One region of the Glaciecola sp. 2405UD65-10 genome, then DNA from elsewhere that is predicted to be linked to it. Evidence: predicted binding sites of a transcription regulator. Region 1 holds the regulator's gene; each other region holds the start of a gene.
What was found. The regulator sigma-54, encoded in region 1, starts transcription at its own class of promoters, with help from an activator protein. The targets are predictions, from matches to a motif close to GTTGGCACGNNNNTNGNNT.
Positions count from the first base shown of each region.

Region 2: the regulator sigma-54 is predicted to act here: its motif matches at 2,782-2,800, upstream of ACOI22_RS04730 (FlgO family outer membrane protein).
Region 3: the regulator sigma-54 is predicted to act here: its motif matches at 2,213-2,231, upstream of flgB (flagellar basal body rod protein FlgB).

Region 1 is NZ_JBMEUF010000003.1:44,799-49,416, reverse strand. It holds gene kdsC (3-deoxy-manno-octulosonate-8-phosphatase KdsC) at 1-171, shown strand, start outside; gene lptC (LPS export ABC transporter periplasmic protein LptC) at 168-728, shown strand; gene lptA (lipopolysaccharide transport periplasmic protein LptA) at 697-1,299, shown strand; gene lptB (LPS export ABC transporter ATP-binding protein) at 1,325-2,053, shown strand; gene ACOI22_RS15435 (RNA polymerase factor sigma-54) at 2,162-3,688, shown strand; gene hpf (ribosome hibernation promoting factor) at 3,710-3,997, shown strand; gene ptsN (PTS IIA-like nitrogen regulatory protein PtsN) at 4,009-4,452, shown strand; gene rapZ (RNase adapter RapZ) at 4,550-4,618, shown strand, end outside.
Region 2 is NZ_JBMEUF010000001.1:1,037,417-1,042,034, reverse strand. It holds gene ACOI22_RS04755 (retropepsin-like aspartic protease family protein) at 1-114, opposite strand, end outside; gene ACOI22_RS04750 (acyl-CoA thioesterase) at 111-551, opposite strand; gene ACOI22_RS04745 (elongation factor P hydroxylase) at 700-1,326, shown strand; gene ACOI22_RS04740 (ATP-NAD kinase family protein) at 1,319-2,470, shown strand; gene ACOI22_RS04735 (YfcL family protein) at 2,467-2,757, shown strand; gene ACOI22_RS04730 (FlgO family outer membrane protein) at 2,858-3,508, shown strand; gene ACOI22_RS04725 (FlgO family outer membrane protein) at 3,512-4,264, shown strand; gene ACOI22_RS04720 (FlgO family outer membrane protein) at 4,266-4,618, shown strand, end outside.
Region 3 is NZ_JBMEUF010000001.1:1,225,191-1,229,808, forward strand. It holds gene flgE (flagellar hook protein FlgE) at 1-561, opposite strand, end outside; gene ACOI22_RS05630 (flagellar hook assembly protein FlgD) at 572-1,258, opposite strand; gene flgC (flagellar basal body rod protein FlgC) at 1,284-1,706, opposite strand; gene flgB (flagellar basal body rod protein FlgB) at 1,708-2,118, opposite strand; gene ACOI22_RS05645 (CheR family methyltransferase) at 2,280-3,107, opposite strand; gene ACOI22_RS05650 (chemotaxis protein CheV) at 3,117-4,049, opposite strand; gene flgA (flagellar basal body P-ring formation chaperone FlgA) at 4,195-4,618, shown strand, end outside.

The sequences.
Region 1 (4,618 bases):
TATAGGTTGTCGGCTATTAAAGTAGCGGTAAATGATGCGCACCCATATGTAAAACAACAAGCTAACTTTATAACGACCCTTGGTGGTGGCAAAGGTGCGGTTCGCGAGTTTTGCGATTTGCTTTTGCAAGCACACGGTAAATTAAATATGCAACATGGTGCCAGCGTATGAATAGAACCGGCTGGAGTGTGTTATTCATATTTGCAGCCGTGGTAGCTTTGTACGTGTCTATTTTGTTTCAAGATCCCAAAGAACAAAGCAGCGAAAAAGGCGACCGTGAACTTATTCCAAATTATAGTGCCCTAAACTTAAACAGTAAGTTATACGATAAAAACGGCAAATTAAGTCACCAAGTAGCGGCTGATAAAATGGAGCATTACGAAGAACTTGGCTTTGCAATTTTTGAAAACCCTGTATACACGCTATTTTTAGATGATGGACAACCGTGGCAAATTACGGCTCAAGAAGGCACCTTGCATAACAACAATAGAATACAACTTGAGAAAAACGTAAAAATTGTTAATTTGCGCAGTGAAGAGTATGTTAAAGCCATTGCTACCGAATTTATTGAAATTGATTTAGAGAGTAAGACCCTGTTTTCTGACCAAGTGGTAGAAATTAAAGGGCAAGATTATTTAGTTACCAGTGTGGGTTTATTTGGTGATTTAGTTACCCAACAATACGAGTTAAAAGAACATGTTAAAACGCAAGTTAACCCCCAGTTTTAAGCACCTAGGGCTACTTTTTATATCAGCAGCCTGTGCGCTGACTTTTCACGCACATGCCCTACCCGCTATGGCGGCACAAACTGCAGAAGATAGCAGTGCTACATCAACCATTGCACAAGATTTTGATTTGCCGGTTACGCTTACGTCAAATCACCAAGCAATTGATGGCAAGAAAAAAACGTCTATTTTTACTGAAAATGTGGTTATTCGCCAAGGCAGTCTAGAATTACTTGCTGACCGCGTTGAACTTGATGCTACCAATGGCAAGCGCCAAGAAGTCATTATAGCAAGCGGCAGCCCCGCCAGTTACAAGCAGCGCTTAGAAGACGGTACTATAGTAGAAGCACGAGCTAACAAAATTGTATATACCGTAGCGTCTAGAACGCTTTCGCTTCGCGGCCAAGCCGTTATTGTGCAAAACGATGTGAAAGTAGATGGTGATTCTATTTTGTTTGATATGGCGAAAGAGCAAATCTTAGCTGAATCTGATGAAAACAGCAGTGGCCCCGTTACTACAGTAATAAGCCCTGGTGCATTTTCGCAAGAAAAGTCTGATTCAGAACAACAATAAACAACGCTATTGAAGGATTGTATTTGTGACCAGTACGCTGTGCGCCAGAAACTTAGCTAAATCGTATAAATCTCGCCAAGTTGTGCGCGATGTAAGCATTGAAGTATCAACAGGACAAATTGTTGGTCTGTTAGGCCCCAATGGTGCAGGTAAAACCACTACTTTTTATATGATAGTGGGTTTAGTACCACTAGATAAAGGCGATATTTTTATTGATCAAATGAACTTAAGCCACCTTCCTATGCACGAGCGTGCAAGAAATGGCATTGGTTATTTACCTCAAGAAGCCTCTATTTTCAGAAAACTCACTGTGTATGAAAATTTAATGGCCATATTGCAAACTCGCAAAGATATTTCAAAAGACCAGCGCGAAGTCATAGCTGATGAACTGCTTGATGATTTTAATATTAATCATATTCGTAACAGCCTTGGCATGAGTTTATCAGGTGGCGAAAGACGCCGCGTTGAAATTGCGCGGGCATTATCAGCTGATCCCAAGTTTATTTTGCTTGATGAACCCTTTGCAGGGGTTGATCCAATATCAGTAAATGACATTAAAAAAATAATTTACCAATTAAAAGAACGTGGCATTGGGGTTTTGATTACTGACCATAATGTAAAGGAAACCCTTGATGTATGTGAGCTTGCGTACATTGTGAGCCATGGAGAATTGATAGCTAGCGGCACGTCTGAAGAAGTTCTTGCTAATCAAACGGTAAGAGATGTTTATCTTGGCGAACAATTTGCATTATAAACCTCTTTTTTTTTCCTAATTAGGGAGTATGATAAGCATTAATGATAGGAATCGCTAGGTAAGGTAGATGTTTTACATACTTGAGATAGGCGCAGTAGAAGGATAGTAATGAAACCCTCGTTACAACTGAAGTTCAGTCAACAATTGACTATGACCCCCCAATTGCAACAAGCTATTAAGCTGCTGCAACTGTCAACACTTGATCTGCAACAAGAAATTCAAGAAGCCATTGAATCCAATCCCCTTTTGGAGACGGTAGAATTAGACTATAGCAATGAAAACGCTGACCGAGGCGAAACGCTCGATTCCCGAACTGACAAAGAACAAGCTTCAGCGAATATAGAAGGCGTAAACGAAGCGAATGCATCTTTAAGTAGTGGCGAAAAAGATGTTCCTGATCCTATGGATGCACATGAAGCACTTGAAAACCGCGATTTACCCAATGATTTACCGCTTGATAGTTCATGGGAAGATTACCTAGGTTCTACATCAGCCCCCACTAAAATGACCGGCTCAAGCCCTGACGACGACTACATATTCCAAGGCGAAACTACCGAAAACATTCAAGACCATTTGCTATGGCAAGCTGAAATGACGCATTTTAGCGATAATGACATGTCAATAGCGATTGCCATAATTGATTCAATTGACGAATCAGGCTATTTAACCAGTTCGTGTGAAAACATATTAGATAGCTTAGATAACGAAGACATTGATTTAGACGAAGTAGAATGCGTACTTAAACGTATTCAACGTTTTGACCCTATTGGTGCAGGCGCACGTTCAGTACAAGAATGCTTATTGGTGCAATTGCAACAATTTGATAACGATACACCATGGCTTGAGCAAGCCCGCTCACTGATTGAAGAACACGCTGACTTATTAAGCAGCAAAGACTACCGTACACTTATGCGTAAAACGCGTTTAAAGGAAGATCAACTGCGTGAAGTCATGCGCTTATTGAAAACCTTGAATCCTCGCCCGGGTAGCGCAGTTTCATCAAGAGAGCCTGAATATGTTATCCCCGATGTTAATGTTTACAAAAATAAAGGCGTGTGGACAGTTGAATTAAACAACGAAGCCCTACCCGCCCTTACCGTAAATGAAACCTACGCGAAACTATCGAAAACCAGTAATTCGAACGATTCGCAATATATAAAGTCTCATTTACAAGAAGCAAAATGGTTTATTAAAAGTTTGGAAAGCAGAAATGAAACCCTTTTGAAGGTGTCGCATTGTATTGTTGCTAAACAACGTGAATTTTTTGAGCAAGGTCCTGAAAAAATGCAGCCCATGGTATTAAACGATGTGGCTGAAATGGTAGACATGCACGAATCAACTATTTCACGTGTTACAACACAAAAGTACATGCACACCCCAAGAGGCATATTTGAGCTTAAGTATTTCTTTTCGTCACACGTATCTACAGAGTCTGGCGAAAATTGTTCTTCTACTGCTATTCGTGCGTTCATCAAAAAATTAGTTGCTGATGAACCATCGAACAAGCCGTTAAGTGATAGCAAGATTGCGCAATTGCTTGCCGATCAGGGCATTAATGTGGCCCGGCGAACAATTGCAAAATACCGGGAATCGTTAAACATTCCCCCTTCTAATCAACGAAAAAGCCTTGTCTAAAAGGCAAAGAGGACCATCAATATGCAAATTAACCTTACCGGTCATCACGTCGAAATCACCGACTCATTGCGCACTTATGTTGACACTAAGTTTGAAAAACTCGAACGACATTTCGACCATATCAATAATGTGCATGTAATACTTAACGTTGAAAAACTTAACCAAAAAGCGGAAGCCACTGTACACATGAGTGGTGGTGAAGTATTTGCTAACTCAGAACACACCGATATGTATGCGGCTATTGATGGCTTAATTGATAAGCTAGATCGCCAAGTTATTAAACACAAAGAAAAACTTAAGCGTCACTAAGCTAACTAACTATGATCATAAATGACATAATTTCACTTGACCGAACTCAATGTTCGGTTGAGTGCCATAGCAAAAAACGAATTTTTGAAAAAATTTCTGAAATTGCTGTATTGCAGTCACCTGAGCTTGACCAAGTAGAAGTGCTTTCAAGTCTATTAGGTCGAGAAAAAATGGGCAGTACTGGTATTGGAAATGGCATTGCTATTCCACATGGCCGAATAAAAGGTCTGAGTCATATGATTGCAGTAATACTCACAACCAATTCTCCAATAGATTTTGACGCAATTGATAGTCAAGCCGTTGATATATTCTTTGCGATTTTAGTGCCCGAAGAACAAACTAGCCAGCACCTTGAGGCTTTATCAGGCATAGCAAAAAAATTAAGCAATAAAGACATTGTAAAAGCAATAAGAAAAGCTGAAAACAAAAACGAAATAGTGGCTGCCCTAGCTTAAGAGTGAAATTGATTCACTACCTGCAAAAAGCACTCTATACTGAAAACACGTAATTTCTCACTCTGCAACACCTTTTATTTAACGCGAGTTTTACACTATGAAATTATTGATCATTAGCGGGCGTTCAGGTTCAGGTAAATCAATTGCACTTCGCGCACTTGAAGAT
Region 2 (4,618 bases), on a different contig from region 1:
TTGCACACGCTGATTACTGCCTAGGGCATTAAAAAAATAATGCTTTGCAAAATATACGTTTGCGGCTAATGACAACAATAAGCACAAGCTCAGTAAAATAATACGATTATTCATATATGTACCGCTTGTGCATATATTTCATAAAACGCCTGCGGCATCTTTTTGGGAGCGCCAGTTTGTAAACTAACACACACAAATTGTGTTGTAGCACTAAAGCAAGTTTTCGCACTCGCCACGTTAATGAATTGAAATTCTCTGCTTAAACGAAACTTTTTGTCGCAAAAAGTAATCCACGTAGCACAGGCTAGGGTGTCATTTAAATGGCTAGGCAAATGATAATTCAACTCATGCTTTGTAATAACCATTGCTCTATCTGCTTTCTGGTAGTCTTCAAATTGTAAGCCTAAGGCCTTTGAGTGTTCCCACGCTAACTTTTCAAGCCGCGATAGGTAGGCAACGTTATTTGTGTGCTGATAATGATCAATATTGCTACTACTAATTTGCCAGTTACGTATAAAAGGCTTTGGCCTTTGCCATTGAAAATCACTCAAAGTTTGGCTCCTATAATAAACAATAAGGGGAGGAATATAGTCGTAATGATCACAAGTAATTAATTTTTCTTAGCTAAGAACATGATGTTAGTTATGGTATCGGTTACAATAAATGTGATTTTTATTTTGGATAAATATACTACGTTTTATGAGCAAATGCGTATCTTCTCGTCAACTTGATGATTTCATCACTGAAGACTTATCTGTAGTCGTAGCTAAAATTGAGCACTTAGCAAGTGACTTAGAGCTTATATTCAATGCATGTTTCAAACAAGCTTACAATACAGTGCTTATAGGCGGAGCTAGTGAGCCACTATACCAACCGCAAAATAATGAGCATAAAACCCATTGTATTTTTTACAGCCATGACTACTTTGCGAGTGCTTTGCATGAAGTGGCGCATTGGTGTATTGCTGGGGAACAACGCCGATTACTTGAAGATTATGGATACTGGTATACAGAAGATGGCCGCAACGCTAATCAGCAAGCAGAATTTGAAAGGGTAGAAGTTAAACCCCAGGCCATTGAGTGGGCATTTTCAAAAGCATGCCACAAACCATTCAGAGTAAGTATTGATAATCTAACTGCTGGAGAAATTGATGACACTCCCTTTAAAAATGCGGTGGCGCAACAATTGGCGGAATATGAAGAAAGTGGATTTCCGCCCCGAGCAGCGGCCTTTTTACTTGCCTTAAGGCAGTTTTATCAAGTGAATAATTGTGCAAGCATTCGCGCAAACGCTACGCGCGCTAAGGATGAGTCTATCAATGAATGAATTAAGGCTTAGGCGTAAATTTAGCTTGGGTTTATTAGTCAACCCATTTGCGGGTATTGGCGGCGCGTTAGCGCTAAAAGGCAGTGATGGCGCCAATGTACGCAAACAGGCTCTTGATGCAGGTGCTGAGCAACTTGCGATGCAAAAAACACATATTGCGCTTAATGAATGTATAAATGAGGTCGGCGTTATTGATATATTTACCGGCAGCGGTGATATGGGCGAAACCACAGCACGAGCCTTGGGTTTTTCGGTAAAGGTATTGCATACGCCGCTAAATCAACAAACTGAAATAGAAGATACGCTTACGTTACTTAAGGCATTTTTAGCACACAAGGTTGATTTCATTTTATTTGCTGGCGGAGACGGCACGGCTCGCAATGTGTGCAGCGTGATAGGCACCCGTATGCCTGTACTTGGTATTCCAGCGGGGTGTAAAATTCATAGCTCAGTGTATGCAATAACGCCAAAGGCAGCGGGGAAAGTTCTTTCACAGGTAGTTAAGGGGGAACTATTGTCATTGCAAGATGCAGAAGTGCGAGATATAGACGAGTCGAAATTTAGGCAAGGTCAGGTGCTTGCTAAACACTATGGCGAAATGCAAGTCCCCCTTAGTTTAAGTTATATTCAAGCGGTAAAAATGGGCGGCAAAGAATCAGATGAGCTACTACTTGACGATATAGCCGACTATGTACTTGAGCTTATGCAAGACCATGAAGAACATTATTTTGTGATGGGCTCAGGTAGCACCGTAGCCGCTATTATGGAACGTGCGGGCCTTACTAATACCTTGTTAGGGGTAGATGTGATATTTAACGGCGAAGTGGTGGCTAATGACGTAAGTGCACAGCAATTATTGGCACTTACCCGTAATAAGCCCACAAAGCTAATCATTACCCTTATTGGTGGGCAGGGACATATTTTTGGACGAGGTAATCAACAATTGAGCGCAGAATTTTTGCGAAGTATTCCCCGTTCAAACATTATATTAGTGGCAACTAAAGCCAAACTTCAGGCCTTAGGTAATAAAGGATTAATAAGTGATTGCGGCGATGCCGATTTAGATACTGATTTATCAGGTCCAATTTCAGTTATAACGGGTTACAAAGACCAAGTTTTATATTTTGTACGAGGAGACGCGTGAGTTATTCAAACATAGAGCAATACTTAGTCAGTAAAGAGTCTTTTTTAGATGCGTTTATTGATACAGGCACTGAGCACGACTTATTTGTTTCAAGCTATATTCATGGGCATTTTTCGGTTCAAGCCGCCCAATTAGCCGTAGACGAAACACAAAGCACGGTATCACTTATCGAATCTTTTGAACAATCCCTACAAGCTTCCATTTTTGGCGCTATCGAGAATAATGAATTATCGCCTAGTGATGCACAAGACGTGCGCGTGATGTTAAAGGCGCTTTTTAAAAAGTAGTATTTTAATTTAACATTCGCAATAGTTGGAATCGATTTTGCTTAAGTGAGAGTAATTCACTCACTCTGCTGTAAGGCAGCCCTTAAAAAGGCGAAGCGAAATGAAAAATACTCTACACCGCGCAGGCATAATACTCATGTGTTTTGTTTGCGTCTTGCTAATAAGCAGTATTAGCGGCTGTGCCAATTTGTTGTCGCAATTCACACACAACGAAGCCCCCATTAAAAATACCGCACTAGGTCAATCTGAGCAATATACTGCCATGCTTGCTGAGGCATTATTCTCAACGCTCACTACTGATCGTCAGTATCGTTATGCTGTTGCAGGGTTTGTGCCCGTTACCAGTATGCGCACTGACCTATCAGAGCAGGGCCCTTTAATGTTACTTGGCCATCAATTAGAGCAAGGGCTTATTACCGAAGCTGTTAAGCGAGGCCTTGTAGCACAAGACTTTAAAGCAAGTAATTCACTCATAATGAACGATAGCTCTGATAGAGCACTGTCGCGAGACTTAAACCATTTATCAGCGCTTCAATCTATTGATTATTACATTACTGGGACTATTACCGAGCAGCAAAATGGTGCCATGGTAAACGCAAGAATCATTAATGTTAGAAACAAAGATGTGGTTGCAGCTGCCACTCGATTCTTCCCAGCTGACTTGTTTTACACCAATGAACAGGTCAGTTTGAGAAATGGACAATTGTATCGCGCTGAGAAGCTCGAACACGCCGTATATACGCAGGAGTAAGCAATGAAAATATTAACTAGTCTAAGCATTATTGTGCTGTTAAGTGGATGCAGTTCTTTGCCGTCAATAGAGCAATTATTTGCCGCAGATGATGAAGGTGAGCAAGGGCTTGAATTAAATGAAGTGGAACGAGCTGTGCAATCTGACGAAAGTAATGTAGCTGATGCGACCAATCAGTATGACAGCAAAGTAGATGCATTCGGTTCAATGAACAAACCAGCCATGATGTCAAAATCTTCTGGCGCATACAAAGCTATGCCGCTAACCAAACATGTGGGGGATTATGTAAGAAACATGGCGCAAGATTTGGTCGCTAATATGGAATACGTAACTGAAAGAACGCCTGTGGCAGTCACCCACTTTTCGTTAATTGATAGTGACCTAAAAGCCACAAATTTATTAGGTCAACAAATGGCAGAGTCTTTTGTGCATGAGTTTCATAAGTTCAGAATGCCTGTTGTTGAGTTTAAATCTACTCAGTATATAACCGTAACAGAATCTGGTGACTTTGTATTATCTCGAGACTTTCTTGATTTAAAAAATGCTACGCCAATACAGTATGTACTTACCGGCACTATGACTAAACATCAAGGTGGCTACTTGGTTAATGCCAGAATGCTAGGTATGCAGTCAAATGTAGTTGTGGCTAGCGCGCAAAGCTTTATTCCTTATTATATTGCAGACGCACTACTGCCAAGCGGATCTTCTAAGCAAAATGAAATAGTAGATGGCGTTAGACTAATTCAAGGGGATTAAGATGCGAAACTATAAAACCGTGTTTAAAGCAGCGTGCTTAATAACTAGTTTATCGATGTTAGGAGCATGCAGTGCAAGTAAGATGTTTATGGCAGGGTATACCCCCCCGCAAACTATTGCTGATTTACTTAATGAGCAATATGCTTTAGCAGGTGAATTACCCCCTGAAATAAACCCAGACAGCAGAGGCAGTGCCCCTATCTCTATAGACGCTGATGCCAATATAAGTAATGAAGCAAACCACGATAACTACTATGCACTTGAAGCGCCCGTTCAACGCTTTAATCCTAGATTTACTTATAAAAGCGTGCAAGATTATGCGGCGCAATTAGCTATGCGTTTAGTTAAAAATGG
Region 3 (4,618 bases), on a different contig from region 1:
AGTTAGCGGATCGGTTGGGTCAAAATCCGCAGGGTTTAGGGCTGAATCACCTGCGGGTAAGTTAAACCGCATATCAACTTCGGTTGTCTGTTGAGGTGAACCCGATGAATCAGGAATGCGCACAGGCTCGGTTGTACTTAGTGCTACCGATGCAGATGTGCCATCGGTGTTAACAGGGAAACCTAGAAGATTATCACCGTTTGAATTTACCACGAAGTTATCAGAATCCAGTTTAAATTGTCCTGCTCGAGTAAATGAGAAATCGCGAGAGGTAATTTCAGGCACTGTGGCAAAGAAACCATTACCGGTTATTGCTAAATCTAAGGCATTATTGGTAAACGCTAAACTGCCTTGTGAAAACTGCTGTGAAACCTCTTGAGTAAGAACACCATCCCCTACTTTGGTTTTACCTGAGGCCAATAGTGATGCTGCATATACATCACCAAATTCAGCTCTTGATTCTTTAAAACCAACTGTGTTTACGTTTGCGATGTTATTTGCAGTGGTGTCTAGGTCTTTTTGAGAAGCTGACACGCCACTTAAGGCTATATTAAAAGACATATTATTACTCCTATGAATTTCCGATTTGGATGACGTCGTCTAAGCTAATACTGACATCGCCATCTAGATTTAATACCACGCCAAGACTTGAGCTTGATAGGCTTACACTGTCTACGTGTCTATTTACTGCTGTGGGCAAGGCTGTTGCTTCACCAAACACATTGCCTTGAACGGTAATGGCATAATCACCAGGCGGCATTAAGTTGCCGTCGTTGTCAGTACCGTCCCATGAGAACTCAATATTACCGGCAGCTTGAGTGCCAATATCGATGGTTCTCACTATTTCACCACTTGGGTTTTGAATAGTGATTTTGGTGTCTTGCGAGGTTTGCTCATTTATGATCACACCTGATAAACCATCACTTTGGTTCGCCATGTGCCCCACATTGCCTGTTACCAACACGCTTTGTCCAATTAAGCTCGAAGCCTGTAAAGCTTGGTTACTAGTCATGCTAGAGGCGAACGTTTCAAACTTTTCATTGAGCTGTGAAATACCATCGGCTGTTGTGAAAGATGTCATTTGCGCCACTAGTTGGTCATTATCCACTGGGTTAGTAGGATCCTGATTAGCAAGTTGCTCGGTCAAAAGGGCAAAGAAATCCTCTTGCTGAAGCGTTTGTTCTGTTCCATCAGAAACAGCAACTTCTTCTTCAGTATTCCAATATAAATCGGTATTTAGGCTATTTGTAATATCCATCAGCTATTCCTCAAGCTATACAGGTTTATGACTGTTGTCCGAGCTGCAATACACGACGAAAAATTCGCTTAGTTGTATCTGCAACCTGTACATTTGTTTCGTAGCCTTTTGACGCAGAAAGCATATCTGCCATTTCTTCAACCACGTTTACGTTTGGTTTATATATATAACCGTTTTCATCAGCCATTGGGTTACCCGGAGAGTACTCCATTTGTAATGGCTTCGCGCTTTCTACTACGCCCAGTACATTTACGCCCACCCCCTTGGTTTGGTCACTTGAGGCTTGGTCAAGTGCCGCTGCAAATACAGGATGACGAGCTTTATAGGTATCTTCGTAGCTACTGCTTACGCTATTGGCGTTAGCAATGTTGCTGGCCGTTGTATTCAATCGAACATTTTCTGCCTGCATGCCGGTACTGGCAATATTCATTATGTTAAAAAGGCTCATATTATTGTCCTGGGCTTAGGGCTTTTTTCATACCTGAAAACTTGCCGTTAATTAGCATTAAACTTGTTTCATAGCGCATACCTGCGTCTAAGAATTTGTTACGTTCATTTTGCACGTCAACGGTATTGCCGTCACCGGTATCAGGCTGATTAGGAATTCTAAACTCAGCCTCAGTTTGCAGTTTTGACGTACCTTTTATATGGTTGTTGTGCGTAGTAACCATGGATGATTGCGTTAAACTTGCTTGACCAGACTGTGCGGTTCTCATGGCTTTTTGAAAGTCAATGTCACGCGCTTTGTAGCCCGGCGTATTGGCATTTGCTAGGTTTCCAGATATAACTTCCATTCTATCGTTTCGCACTTTAAGTGCTTGCTGATGAAGTCCTACCATTTTATCTAAACTAATTGCCATGATTAACGCTACCTATTTTCTACTTAACATTGTTGTCGACTTTGCATGCCTAAACAGTAAAAGCGGCAAAGCACAACTCGCTGTGAAAACAGTAGAGCAAAGCCTATGCCAAAAAATAGAAGTATGAGAAATAAAGTAATTCAGGAAAAGGAAATAATTACTTAAAGCCTTGTATAATAAAGGCCTTCGTGTCCTGTTCGAACTTTGAAAAGATGTTCAGCACCACCAATAGATTCGGCTGCGCCTAAAAACAAACTGCCGCCTGGATTTAAACAAGCGGCAATTTTGTTCAGGATATTGACTTTTTCGTTGCCGTTAAAATAAATCAGCACGTTGCGGCAAAATATAATGTCAAATTTGCCCAAGGCTAGGTAATTATCGAGTAAATTAAAACGCTTAAAAGACACCATTGACTTAAGCTTATTATCAACAGACATTTGCTTAGTGCTGCTATTGGTGAAATATATTTTTTTTTGGCTTTCAGCTAAGCCTCTACTAAGTGCCAGTTCATCATAAATCCCTTCCTTTGCATGCGCTATCATTTTTTGAGAATAGTCTGTAGCGACTATTTCAACACGCTCTGAAAAAGCGCCTGGATGTTTACTTTGAAAATCGCAAATAGTCATTGCAATTGAATATGGTTCTTGGCCTGATGCACATGCACTGCTCCATATTCGCAAACGTTTTTGCTGCTGAAATAATGAAGGTAAAATAGCGTTACTCAGTAAGCTAAATGGATAGCCGTCACGAAACCAGAACGTTTCGTTTGTAGTCATTAACTCAAGGCATCTATCGCTGATCGCTTTATTTTTGAGGGACACTACATCTTGGATAAATGTATTTATATCAGCATACTGGCAATCTCGCGCAATCGCAGTTAAACGGCTACGCACTAAATACTGCCTATTATCACCTAGCACTATCCCTAACTGTTTTTGCAGGAATTGGGAAAAAGCAAGATATGATTGCGGGCTTAAGTCTGCTGACATTAATAATGGCTACTGTTTTAAATCAGTAAGTAGCCACTTTTGTACTGCGCCGGCAAGTTCATCTGGATGAAATTTAGCAATGAAATCATCAGCACCCACTTTTGAAACCATCGCTTGGTTAAAGACCCCACTTAAAGAAGTATGTAAAATCACTTGTAAGCGATGTAATTCAGGCGTGTTTTTAATTTCAGCGGTTAGCGTGTAACCATCCATTTCAGGCATCTCTATGTCAGACACTATTAACGCAACTCGGTCCGTCACATCTCCGGTTTCAGATGCAATCTCTTTTAATCTGTTAAGTGCTTCTAGGCCATTTTTTGCCATTTCAATCTCTAAGCCTAGAGTAGACAAAGCCTTTTTAACCTGATTACGAGCCACTGACGAATCATCTGCTATAAAGATGATTTTTTCAGTGTTGGTGCCTACATCAACGTTGTCGGTTATTTCTTTACTTACATCAGTATTGAGAGGCGATATCTCGTTTAGAATTTTTTCTACATCAAGTATTTCTATTAACTCACCTTCTACCTCGGTAACAGCGGTTAAATAACTAGCACTACCAGCTCCTTTTGGAGGCGGCATAATTGCATCCCAGTTAGTGTTGATAATGCGCTCAACGGAACCGACTAAGAAGCCTTGCACCGAACGGTTGTACTCCGCAATAACGATAAAACCATTTTGCAAGTCTTCAATAGGTTTTCCGCCTGTAGCCATGGCCAAGTCTATCACCGAAATTGTTTGCCCACGAATATGAGCCACGCCCCTTACTAAAGCGTTAAGCTTTGGAATAGAGGTTAACGGGGGGCACTGTAAAACCTCACGTACCTTAAATACATTGATTCCAAATCGTTGCCGCGAATTCAAGCGAAATAACAATAATTCTAATCGGTTTTGACCCACTAACTGCGTGCGTTGATTGACCGAGTCTAAAATACCTGACATACAAACCCCCGTTTTAGGCATGATTGTTGCGTTGTAAGCTTGTAAACATATTTATCACAGCTGTGGTGCCATAGTTATGACGCTACATACAATACAATAGCGGTAAGCGCTCATTATAGGCTGCTTGCACAAAGGCAAATAAATTATGATGTTAACAATTCAATATTCAAAGTTATCGGCTGCTATAGGCATAGTCTTTACGTGTTTTTTAATAAGTTTTATCTTTGTACCTAAATCCTATGCCATGCAAATGTCTTCACATCAACAACTAGCTGAACAAGTTGAAGATTATTTACTTCAGCACATTGACATAGATGGTAGCGAAAACACTAAAATTCTAGTGCGTGAAATTGATGAACGTATCAATATTCCAAACTGTAGCGAAGCCTTCGTATTTACGAGCAATAATATGCAGGCTAAGCAGTCAAATGTGTCAGTGAAAGTACAATGCCCTAACACCCAGTGGTATTTGTTCACCCATGCTACCGTGTCTATTATTAAACAAGTCGTAGTCGCCAATGACAATCTTAGCCCAGGCTCTTTGCTGACTAAAAACAACATTCAAGTAG